One region of the Allobosea sp. NPDC003192 genome, then DNA from elsewhere that is predicted to be linked to it. Evidence: predicted binding sites of a transcription regulator. Region 1 holds the regulator's gene; each other region holds the start of a gene.
What was found. Region 1 encodes PhoB, which activates phosphate uptake and scavenging genes when phosphate is short. Its sites were predicted from a motif close to TGTCATNNANCTGTCAT; they were not measured.
Positions count from the first base shown of each region.

Region 2: a site for PhoB is predicted at 1,774-1,790, ahead of ACQKLX_RS16685 (esterase-like activity of phytase family protein). Genes of this name have one in related genera too.
Region 3: a site for PhoB is predicted at 1,403-1,419, ahead of olsB (l-ornithine N(alpha)-acyltransferase). Genes of this name have one in related genera too.

Region 1 covers NZ_JBNNPK010000015.1:148,261-151,531, forward strand. Annotated here, with positions in the region: gene pstB (phosphate ABC transporter ATP-binding protein PstB) at 1-750, shown strand, start outside; gene phoU (phosphate signaling complex protein PhoU) at 790-1,512, shown strand; gene phoB (phosphate regulon transcriptional regulator PhoB) at 1,540-2,238, shown strand; gene ACQKLX_RS20155 (YnfA family protein) at 2,248-2,568, opposite strand; gene ACQKLX_RS20160 (GcrA family cell cycle regulator) at 2,648-3,199, opposite strand.
Region 2 covers NZ_JBNNPK010000011.1:176,350-179,620, forward strand. Annotated here, with positions in the region: gene dnaJ (molecular chaperone DnaJ) at 1-4, shown strand, start outside; gene ACQKLX_RS16670 (CsbD family protein) at 61-252, opposite strand; gene ACQKLX_RS16675 (helix-turn-helix domain-containing protein) at 322-1,152, opposite strand; gene ACQKLX_RS16680 (hypothetical protein) at 1,287-1,709, shown strand; gene ACQKLX_RS16685 (esterase-like activity of phytase family protein) at 1,850-3,271, shown strand, end outside.
Region 3 covers NZ_JBNNPK010000011.1:157,321-160,591, reverse strand. Annotated here, with positions in the region: gene ACQKLX_RS16590 (SDR family oxidoreductase) at 1-360, shown strand, start outside; gene olsB (l-ornithine N(alpha)-acyltransferase) at 368-1,324, opposite strand; gene ACQKLX_RS16580 (response regulator) at 1,449-3,271, opposite strand, start outside.

The DNA.
Region 1 (3,271 bases):
GTCCGCATCGCCGTCAAGAACCTCGATTTCTACTACGGCGAGCACAAGGCGCTGAAGAACATCAATCTCGATTTCCGCGACCGCCACGTCACGGCGCTGATCGGCCCGTCCGGCTGCGGTAAGTCGACCCTGCTGCGCATCTTCAACCGCATCTATTCGCTCTATCCCGAGCAGCGCGCCACCGGCGAGATCCTGCTCGACGGCCGCAACATCATCTCCAACAATGTCGACGTGAACGAACTGCGCTCGCGCATCGGCATGGTCTTCCAGAAGCCGACGCCGTTCCCGATGTCGATCTACGACAACGTCGCCTTCGGCATCCGCCTCTATGAGAAGCCGCCGAAGTCGGAGCTCGACGATCGCGTCGAGGGCGCACTGCGCCGCGCCGCCCTCTGGGACGAGGTCAAGGACAAGCTGAGGAGCTCCGGCATGGGCCTGTCCGGCGGCCAGCAGCAGCGCCTGTGCATCGCCCGCACCATCGCCCAGAAGCCCGAGGTCATCCTGTTCGACGAGCCGACCTCGGCGCTCGACCCGATCTCGACCGGCAAGATCGAGGACCTGCTCGAGCAGCTGAAGAGCGACTTCACCATCGTCATCGTCACCCACAACATGCAGCAGGCGGCGCGCATCTCGCAGTACACCGCCTTCATGTATCTCGGTGAGGTGATCGAATTCGACGCCACCAACACCATCTTCATGAACCCGCACAAGAAGCAGACGCAGGACTACGTCACCGGCCGTTTCGGCTGACATCCTGAAATCGTCGGCAGCCCCGAAGGATACGCCCCGATGTCCGACCATATCGTCCGCTCCTATGATGCCGATCTCGAGGGCCTGCGCCGCAGCCTCGCCGAGATGGGCGGCATGTCCGAGCGCATGCTCGGCGACTCGACGGTCGCGCTGGTGCGCCGCGACACCGCGCTCGCCCAGAAGATCATCAGCGCCGACCAGCGCCTCGACAATCTCCAGCGCGATGTCGAGGAGAAGGCGGTGCTGACCATTGCCCGGCGCCAGCCGCTCGCCAACGACCTACGCGAGCTGATCTCGGCGATCCGCATCGCGGCCGATATCGAGCGCGTCGGCGATCTCGCCAAGAACATCGCCAAGCGCGCCGTCGCGATCTCTGGCCAGTTCTCGCCGCCACATCGCGCCGTGGTCGGGCTCGAGCATATGAGCCGCCTGGTCCAGGCCCAGCTCAAGGACGTGCTCGACGCCTACGCTGCGAGCAACGAGCAGAAGGCGATGGAGGTCTGGCGCCGCGACGATGAGATCGACGCGCTCTATACCTCGCTGTTCCGCGAGCTCCTCACCTACATGATGGAGGACCCGCGCAACATCACCTTCTGCACGCATCTCCTGTTCTGCGCCAAGAACGTCGAGCGCATCGGCGACCACACCACCAACATCGCCGAGACCATCCACTATCTCGTTACCGGCCAGTCGATCGACGAGAGCCGGCCGAAGCTCGACACCACCAACATCCTCGTCGACCTGCCGGCGGCCAATGGCTGAACCGGCGGGGCTTGAACGGACCCTGACATGCCCGCACGCATCCTGATCGTCGAGGACGAGGAGCCGCTCACCCTGCTCCTGCGCTACAATCTCGAGGCCGAGGGCTTCGAGGTCGACAGCGTGGCGCGCGGCGACGACGCCGAACTGCATCTGCGCGACCATACGCCGGACCTCGTCCTGCTCGACTGGATGCTGCCCGGCCTCTCCGGCATCGAGCTCTGCCGGCGCCTGCGCACCCGCCGCGACACCGAGCGCGTGCCGATCATCATGCTGACTGCCCGCGGCGAGGAGACCGAGCGCGTGCGCGGCCTCGCTACCGGCGCTGATGATTATGTCGTCAAGCCGTTCTCGCTGCCCGAGCTGATCGCCCGCATCCAGGCGCTGCTGCGCCGCGCCAAGCCCGGCCATGTCGCCGGCCTGCTCGCGGCCGGCGATCTCGAGCTCGACCGCACGACGCGGCGCGTCCGCCGGGCTGGTGCCGAACTGCATCTCGGCCCGACCGAGTTCCGCCTGCTCGAATTCCTGATGCAGGCGCCGGGCCGGGTCTATTCGCGGGCGCAGCTGCTCGACGCCGTCTGGGGCCGCGACGTCTATATCGACGAGCGCACCGTCGACGTCCATGTCGGGCGCCTGCGCAAGGCGATCACCCCGGCCAACGCCAAGGATCCGCTGCGTACGGTGCGCGGCGCCGGCTACGCCTTCGACGAGACGTTTGCGCGGGGTTGATCGCGTTCGTCAGCGCGGTGCGGCGATGACGACAGCCGCGCCGGCAAGGCAGAGCGCCGCGCCGGCCAGGTCGTAACGGTCGGGCGCGACCTTCTCGACCAGCGCCATCCAGGCCAGAGACGCCACGATGTAGACGCCGCCATAGGCGGCGAAGGCGCGCCCGGCGGCGGGGCTGTCGACCAGCGTCAGCAGCCAGGCGAAGGTTGCGAGAAAGACGAGGCCTGGCAGCAGCCACCAGACCGGCTTGTCGAGCTTCAGCCAGGCCCAGAAGGCAAAGCAGCCGGCGATCTCGGCCAAGGCCGCGCCGAGATAGATCGCGATCGTAGCCATCACGTCCTCCTGCCAGCCCTGGTCATGAAAAAGCCGGCCCACAGGCCGGCTTCCGTAAACGTTTCGCGAGTGCCTGTCGTCAGGCGCGGGCGACCTTGCTGCGGTCGCGGCGGCGATCCGCTGCCGGCTGGTAGGCGATGCGGGCGTGATAGGCGCAATAGGGCAGGCCGGTCGCGCTGCGGCCGCCGCAAAAGCGGAATTCCGGCGAAGTCGGATCGCCCATCGGCCAGCGGCACATGTATTCGCGCAGGTCCATGATCGTGACCCGCTCGGAAAACGGCACCACCACGTCTTCGGACGGCGCCGGCGCGCGCTCGACCTGCGCCTCCGCTTCGATCTCGGGCGAGAACTGTGGGGCGAGGGCGGTATTGCCGCGGGTCAGCCCGGCGCCGCCGCTCTGATGGCCAGCCGGATGGCTCGGCGGACGGGCGGCAGGCTTGCGCGGACGCGGCGTCGCCGAGCCCGGGCTCTTGGCCCGGCCGGACAGGCCGAGCCGATGAACCTTCCCGATGACGGCGTTGCGCGTGACATTGCCGAGTTCCGCCGCGATCTGGCTCGCGCTCAGGCCGTCATTCCAGAGCTTCTTGAGCAGTTCGACGCGTTCGTCGGTCCAGGCTCCGGCTTCGGTCATGGAGTTGCACCTGTCTTCGTCATGCCCCGCCAGCGTGCCGGCGAGGCATAGGGAGAGATCATGGCGGAATCC
Region 2 (3,271 bases), on a different contig from region 1:
CTGAAACGAGAAACGGGCGCCTCGCGGCGCCCGTTTTTTGATCGGGACCGACCTTGCGGGTCAGGCCTTGTCGATCACTTTCTTGACGGCGTCCTTGGCCTTGCCGACCGCCTGCTGGGCTTCGCCCTTGCGCTCCTGCGCGATGCCTTCGGCCTGCAGCCCGGGCTTGTTCAGCGCCTTGCCGGCGGCCTGCTTGACGTTACCGGCGGCTTCGTTGGCCAGGCCCTTGATCTTGTCGGTCGTGCTGCCCATGGACGTATTCCTCTTGGATCGGGGAGGGCGCCGCAGCGCCCGGTCGGGAGGACAACGTCGCCGGGCAAGTCAGGTTCCCGCACCTTTCGACACATCGGCTGCGATCGCCCGCAGTGTCTGTCCCGTCGCCTCGTCGGCCGGGAAGAAGGTCTCCAGCGCCAGTTCAGACAAGGTGACGTCGACAGGCGTGCCGAACACCGTCGTGGTCGAGATCAGCGAGAGCAGGGTCTCGCCCAGCCGCAAGTGCAAGGGCAGCACGATCGGCGGCTCCGTTTCCTCCTGCGGTTTGCCTTCTACGGTCGGCGCAGCCGGGACCGGATAGCTCAGCAACTCGGTCAGGAGTTCGGCGAGCAGCGGATCGGCGGTGGCGCGGATCTGTTGGCGCAGCCTTGCGATCAGATGGCCGCGCCACTCCACGAGGTTGAGGATCGCCGGAGCGAGCCCGCGCGGGTGCAGGCTGAGCCGGAGCACGTTGACAGGAGGACGCAGCAGGTCGGCGTCCTCGACGACCGCGAGCATCGGCGCGATCATCGCGTTCGCGGCGAGCAGGGTCCAGTGCCGGTCGACGGCGACGGCCGGGTAGGGCTCGTGCCCCTTGAGCAGCAGGTCGATCGCGCTGCGGGCCGCCTGCAGGCCGGGATCTTCCAGCGAGCGTTCGAGATAGACCGGCGCGTAGCCTGCGGCGAGCAGGAGCGCGTTGCGCTCGCGCAATGGCACGCCGAGATGCTCGGAGAGCAGCAGGACCATGTCGCGGCTCGGGACCGAGCGACCGCTCTCGACGAAGCTGAGATGCTTCTGCGAGATCTCGGCTTCGAGCGCGAGGTCGAGCTGGCTGAGACGGCGCAGCTGGCGCCAGTCGCGGATGAGATGCCCGATCGCGGGCTGCGAATGCTTGTTCATGGCAGGCAAGCTAGCCGCAGCCGAGCCGCCATCCAATTACCTCTGGCTTAATCGACCGGCCGCCTTGGCTTCGTCAGCATGAGCTCCATCAGCAACGGCCCGCCGGTCAAGCGGGCCCGAACCGGAGAACGACCATGGCCTTTATCCAGTCCTCGCGTTTCCTGCGCAACGCCCTCGCTCTCGACGCCGCCGCCTGTGCCGCCACCGGCCTGCTGCTCAGCACTGGAGCCGGCGCGCTCTCCGGCCTGCTCGGCTTCCCCCAGGAATTCCTGCGCGGCGCCGGCCTTTTGCTGTTGCCCTGTGCCGCTGCGCTCGCCTTCTTCGCCAGCCGGGTGCGCTTGCCGCGGCTCGCCGTCTACGCGGTGATCGGCATCAACATCCTCTGGGTCGTCGACAGCGTCCTGATCCTGGTCGCCGGCTGGTTCGCGCCGACCACGCTCGGCATTGCCTTCGTGCTGACCCAGGCCGCGGCGGTCGCGGTTGTCACCGAGCTCGAAGTGATCGGCCTGAAGAAGTCGGTCGCGGAAGCAGCCGGTGCCGAGGCTGCGCTGCGCTGACCTGCTCGAATATCTTGCAAGGCCGCTGCGGATGGCTCCGCGGCGGCCTTCGTTTGCGACGGCTTGTCACGCAACTGTCGTATGTCCTGACTAGCCGGAGGACCTGCCGCTCGATGCCAGATGCGGGACAGGATCCTCTCATGCGCAAGCCCTTCGCCCTCGCCGCCCTCGCGACCTTCCTGCTCGCCGGCACCGCCCTGGCCGAGCCGAACTTCAACCGCATCGCCACCTTCCAGGTGCCCCTGAATCTGCCGGCCGATCGCGACACGAAAAAGAAGACGGTGTCCGAGATCATCACGGCCAACGAAGCCGGAACCCTGCTCGCCTATACCGACGCCGAGCAGAAGGCGGTCGGGCTCGTCGACATCACCACGGCCAACGCGCCCAAGCCCGGTGGCTTCATTCCGGTCGGCGGCGAGCCGACCTCGGTCGTCATTCTCGGCGAGCGCGCCTTCGCCGTCGTCGTCACCTCGGGCGACAACTTCAAGGAGCCGGCCGGCCACCTCGCCACCATCGACCTCAAGACCAGGCAGGTCGTGGCGAAATGCGAACTCGGCGGGCAGCCGGATTCGATCACCCTGACCAAGGACAAGGGCAAGCTCGCCATCGTCATCGAGAACGAACGCGACGAGAAACTGAACAAGGGCGACTTGCCGCAGCTTCCCGGCGGCAATCTCACGCTGATCGGCATCAAGGACGGTGAGGCCGATTGCGGCTCGAAGCAGATCGTCGAGCTCACCGGCATTGCCGCGGTCGAGCCGACCGATCCGGAGCCGGAATTCGTCGACGTCAACCAGGATGGCCTCGCCGTGGTGACGCTGCAGGAGAACAACCACATCGCCGTGGTCGATACGAAGACCGGCAAGCTCGTCGCGCATTTCCCCGCGGGTGCCGTCGACCTCAAGAACATCGACAAGACCCGCGACGGCCAGATCAAGCCGGTCGAGGAGCTGAAGGGCGTCCGCCGCGAGCCCGATGCCGTGCGCTGGCTCGACAATGACCGCTTCGTCACCGCCAATGAGGGCGACTGGAAGGGCGGCTCGCGCGGCTTCACCATCTTCCGCAAGGACGGCACGGTCGAATTCGATTCCGGCAACATGGTCGACCATATCGCCATCCGCCTCGGCCACTATCCCGAGCGCCGCTCGGCTGCCAAGGGTAGCGAGCCGGAGGGCATCGAGGTCGGCACCTACAATGGCGAGCGCCTGTTCTTCGTCGGGCTGGAGCGCGCCTCGCTCGTGCTCGTCTTCAAGGATGAGGGGCCGGGCAAGGCCCCGCGCTTCCTGCAGGCGCTGCCCGGCGGCATTGCGCCTGAAGGCCTGCTCGCCATCCCGCGGCGCAATCTCTTCGTCTCTGCCTCCGAGGCCGATCTCGGGGAAAAGGGTGGCGCGCGCTCGGCCGTGACGATCTATGAGCGCAGCGAGGGTCCGGCCACCTACCCGACCCTCGTCTCGGCCGATGTCGACGGCGCTCCGCTCGGCTGGGGCGCGCTCTCGGGCCTCGCTGCCCATCCCGAACTGCCGGGCCGGCTCTTCAGCGTCACCGACAGCGCCTATACACCT
Region 3 (3,271 bases), on a different contig from region 1:
GCCGGCACCGCCAACCGGCTGATCAAGCCCAGCCAGGTCTTCAACCGCATCCATGTCGACGACATTGCCGGCGTCCTGATGGCCTCGATCGAAAGGCCGCGCGCGGGAGCAATCTACAACGTCACCGATGACGAGCCGGCGCCGCCGCAGGATGTCGTCAGCTTCGCAGCAGAAGTCACCGGGCTCACACCGCCGCCGGAAACCCCGTTCGACCCCGCCAAGCTCTCACCGATGGCTGCGAGCTTCTACGGCGAGAACAAGCGGGTCTCGAATGCGCTGGTGAAGCGCGAGCTCGGCTATGCCTTCCGTTATCCGGAGTACCGGCAAGCGCTGCGCGACCTCGCTGCCGCGGGCGAATGAGCCCGACTCAGGCGGCGTAGCGCCCGGCCTCGCCGTCGAGATAGTCGAGATAGCGCCGGTCGATGGCGGAAACCGGCAGGATGACCAGGATGTCGGTCGTGCCGAACTGTTTGTCGATCACGGCGCCGGAGCCGAAACGGGCACCGAGGCGCAGATAGCCCTTCACCAGCGGCGGCAGGCACTTCAACGCCAGCTTGGCATCGACCATGCCGGCTGGCAGGCGGTCCATCGCGACATGCCGGTCGGGTTGCGCCACGACGCGCCAGTCGCCCTGGGCGGTGGCATGATGGTGGATGAAGCTGAGCGGCAGCGCCAGCATGTCGGGGTCGATGCCGTCGAAGCTGGCACAACCGAACATCGCGTCGATACGGTGATGCCGGCAATAGGCCCAGATGCCGTGCCAGAGCAGCTCGACCGTCTTCTTGGTGCGATAGGGTTTCAGCACGCAGGAGCGGCCGAGCTCCAGGAAGCGCATCTCGGGATGACGCGCCAGCAGCGGTGCGATGTCGAATTCGGACTGGGTGTAGAAACCGCCGAGCTTGGCCACGGCCTGCTCGCGCATCAGCCGGTAGGTGCCGACGACCTTGGGCTTGATCCCGCCGAAACGGCCACGTGCGGCATGGTCGATGACGAGAAGATGGTCGCAGACAGCGTCGAAGCGATCAGCGTCGCGGCGGAACATGCGCGAGATCACATCGGGCTTGGCCGACATCTCCTGGTAGAAGACGCGATAGCGCAGGCGCTGCGCCCGCCAGATCTCGCGCGGCCCGCGCGCCAGCCTGACTTCGAGCGTGCCGGAGCGACCGAGCGTGCCGGAGAGAGCGTCGGCGCCGGGAAAGGCGAAGCCGCCGAGCTGCTTGCCGGCAGCCAGCAGGTTCGAGGGGGAGAAACGCTGCAACAGGGCCTGGCCGGCCAGCTTCTGCTTTGCCGGCTGACGAGAACCCTGAAAAACGTCGTGCGTCATAGACGGTCTGGCCCCTGCGATCCCGGATCGGCGCATGACAGCTCTGCGCCGACCGTCTTACGGGATCGCGACAAAACTACGTCACTGCGATGACGAAGCCAACCGCCTGTTGGTCTAGGATGGCTCAGGCTGACAGGATTTCGACCGTTCGCACCTGCGAAACGCGATCGATCCAGCCACGCAACTGTTCGCGCGAGAGCGGCTTAGCCAGGCAATCGTCCATGCCGGCGGCGAGCGCCTCGCGCCGGTCCTCCTCCGCCGTATTGGCCGTGACGGCGACGATGGGCAGCCGGCTCGAGCCGGATGCTTTCTCGGCCGTGCGGATTCGGCGGGCGACGGCCAACCCGTCCAGCACCGGCATGCGGACATCGAGCAAGGCGAGATCGAAGCCTTTCGCCTTGCCTGAGCGCGCCTCCTCGATCAGGCGGACGGCCTCACCGCCGTCGCGCGCCCAGATCGCACTGCAACCGAATCGCTCCAGGGTGCGGGTCAGCAACAGCGCATTGATCTCGTTGTCCTCTGCAACAAGGACCCGCAGGCCGGCGGCCGGCGGTTGCGCCGACGCATCGGCCGCCGGCGGCGCCATGACCACCTCCTGCGAACGCTCGACCGGATCGAGCCGTACCTGCAGCGAGCGGGCCCGAACCGGCTTGACGAGGAAGCCGGAGAAGCCGGCGGCATAGGGCGAGCCGAAGTTGCGGCGCTCGGCCGGCGCCAGCATGATCACGATATCGGCGACACCGGCCCGCCGTGCTGCAGAGGCCAGCGCCTCGACCGCACCGCCCGGCAGGTTGCGATCGACCAGCACCGCGGACAGGCGCGGCTCGCCAGCAAGCTCGGCGAGAGCCTGTGCATGATCGCCCACCCGCAGAACCTTGGCACCCCTGCGTTCGAGACAGGCGACAATATGAGTGGCGCTGAACGGCGCCGAAGATGCCACCAGGATGCGCCGCCCCTGCCAGCCAGGTGCAGCGGGAGACGCGCTTGCGCCTGCATCGGCCCGCAGGGGCAGGCTCAGCCGGAACAGTGCGCCGCCCCCGTCGCGATTACTCGCTTCGATCTTTCCGCCCATGGCCCGAGCGAGCCGGCGGGCGATGGCAAGGCCGAGGCCGGTACCGGCCTGGTCGCGATGACCGCTCATCCCACCCTGCTCGAACTCCTCGAAGATCGTCGCCAGGCGCTCCGCCGGGATGCCCGGGCCGGTGTCGGCGATGGCGACGACGAATTCGCCGGCGGTGCTGTCCGCCTCGATGCCGACGCCGCCCTCTTGCGTGAACTTCACGGCATTGCCGACGAGATTGAGCAGGATCTGACGCAGGCGCTCGGCATCACCGACGAGCTTCCCCGGCAGGTCCGGGCCAAGCAGCGCGGAGATCTCGATGCCCTTCGCCTGGGCGCGCGGCGCCATCAGCTCGGTGACGTCCTCGATCAGGCCGACCGGATCGAACGGCGCCTGCGTGAGTTCGAGCTTGCCGGCCTCGACCTTGGCGAAGTCGAGGATGTCGTCGACCAGGCCGAGCAGAGCCTCACCCGAGCTCCGCAGCGCCTTGACGTAGGTGTTCTGCTCCGGATCGAGCCTGGTGTCGCCGAGCAGGTCGGCCATCCCCAGGATGCCGTTGAGCGGGGTACGGAACTCATGGCTGACGGTCGCGAGGAAGCGCGACTTGGCGGCGCTGGCCTCCTCGGCCCGGCTGCGCGCCTCCTCCAGCGCGGTTTCGGCGGCGATGCGCCCGCTGATCTCGCGGCCGACACGCTGCAGCACCGTCTGGCCGGCGGCGACCGGGACGATGGTCTCGACCCAGGACAGCCAGCGCTCGCCCTCCTGCGTCTCGATGCACTCGTCGACGACGCGGGCACCACCCGGCAGCGCCTGCACCGGCCGGGCGATGCGAACACGCGGCTGCTCGACGCTGCCGACAGCCTCGGCCTCGCTCTTGCCGATGAGTG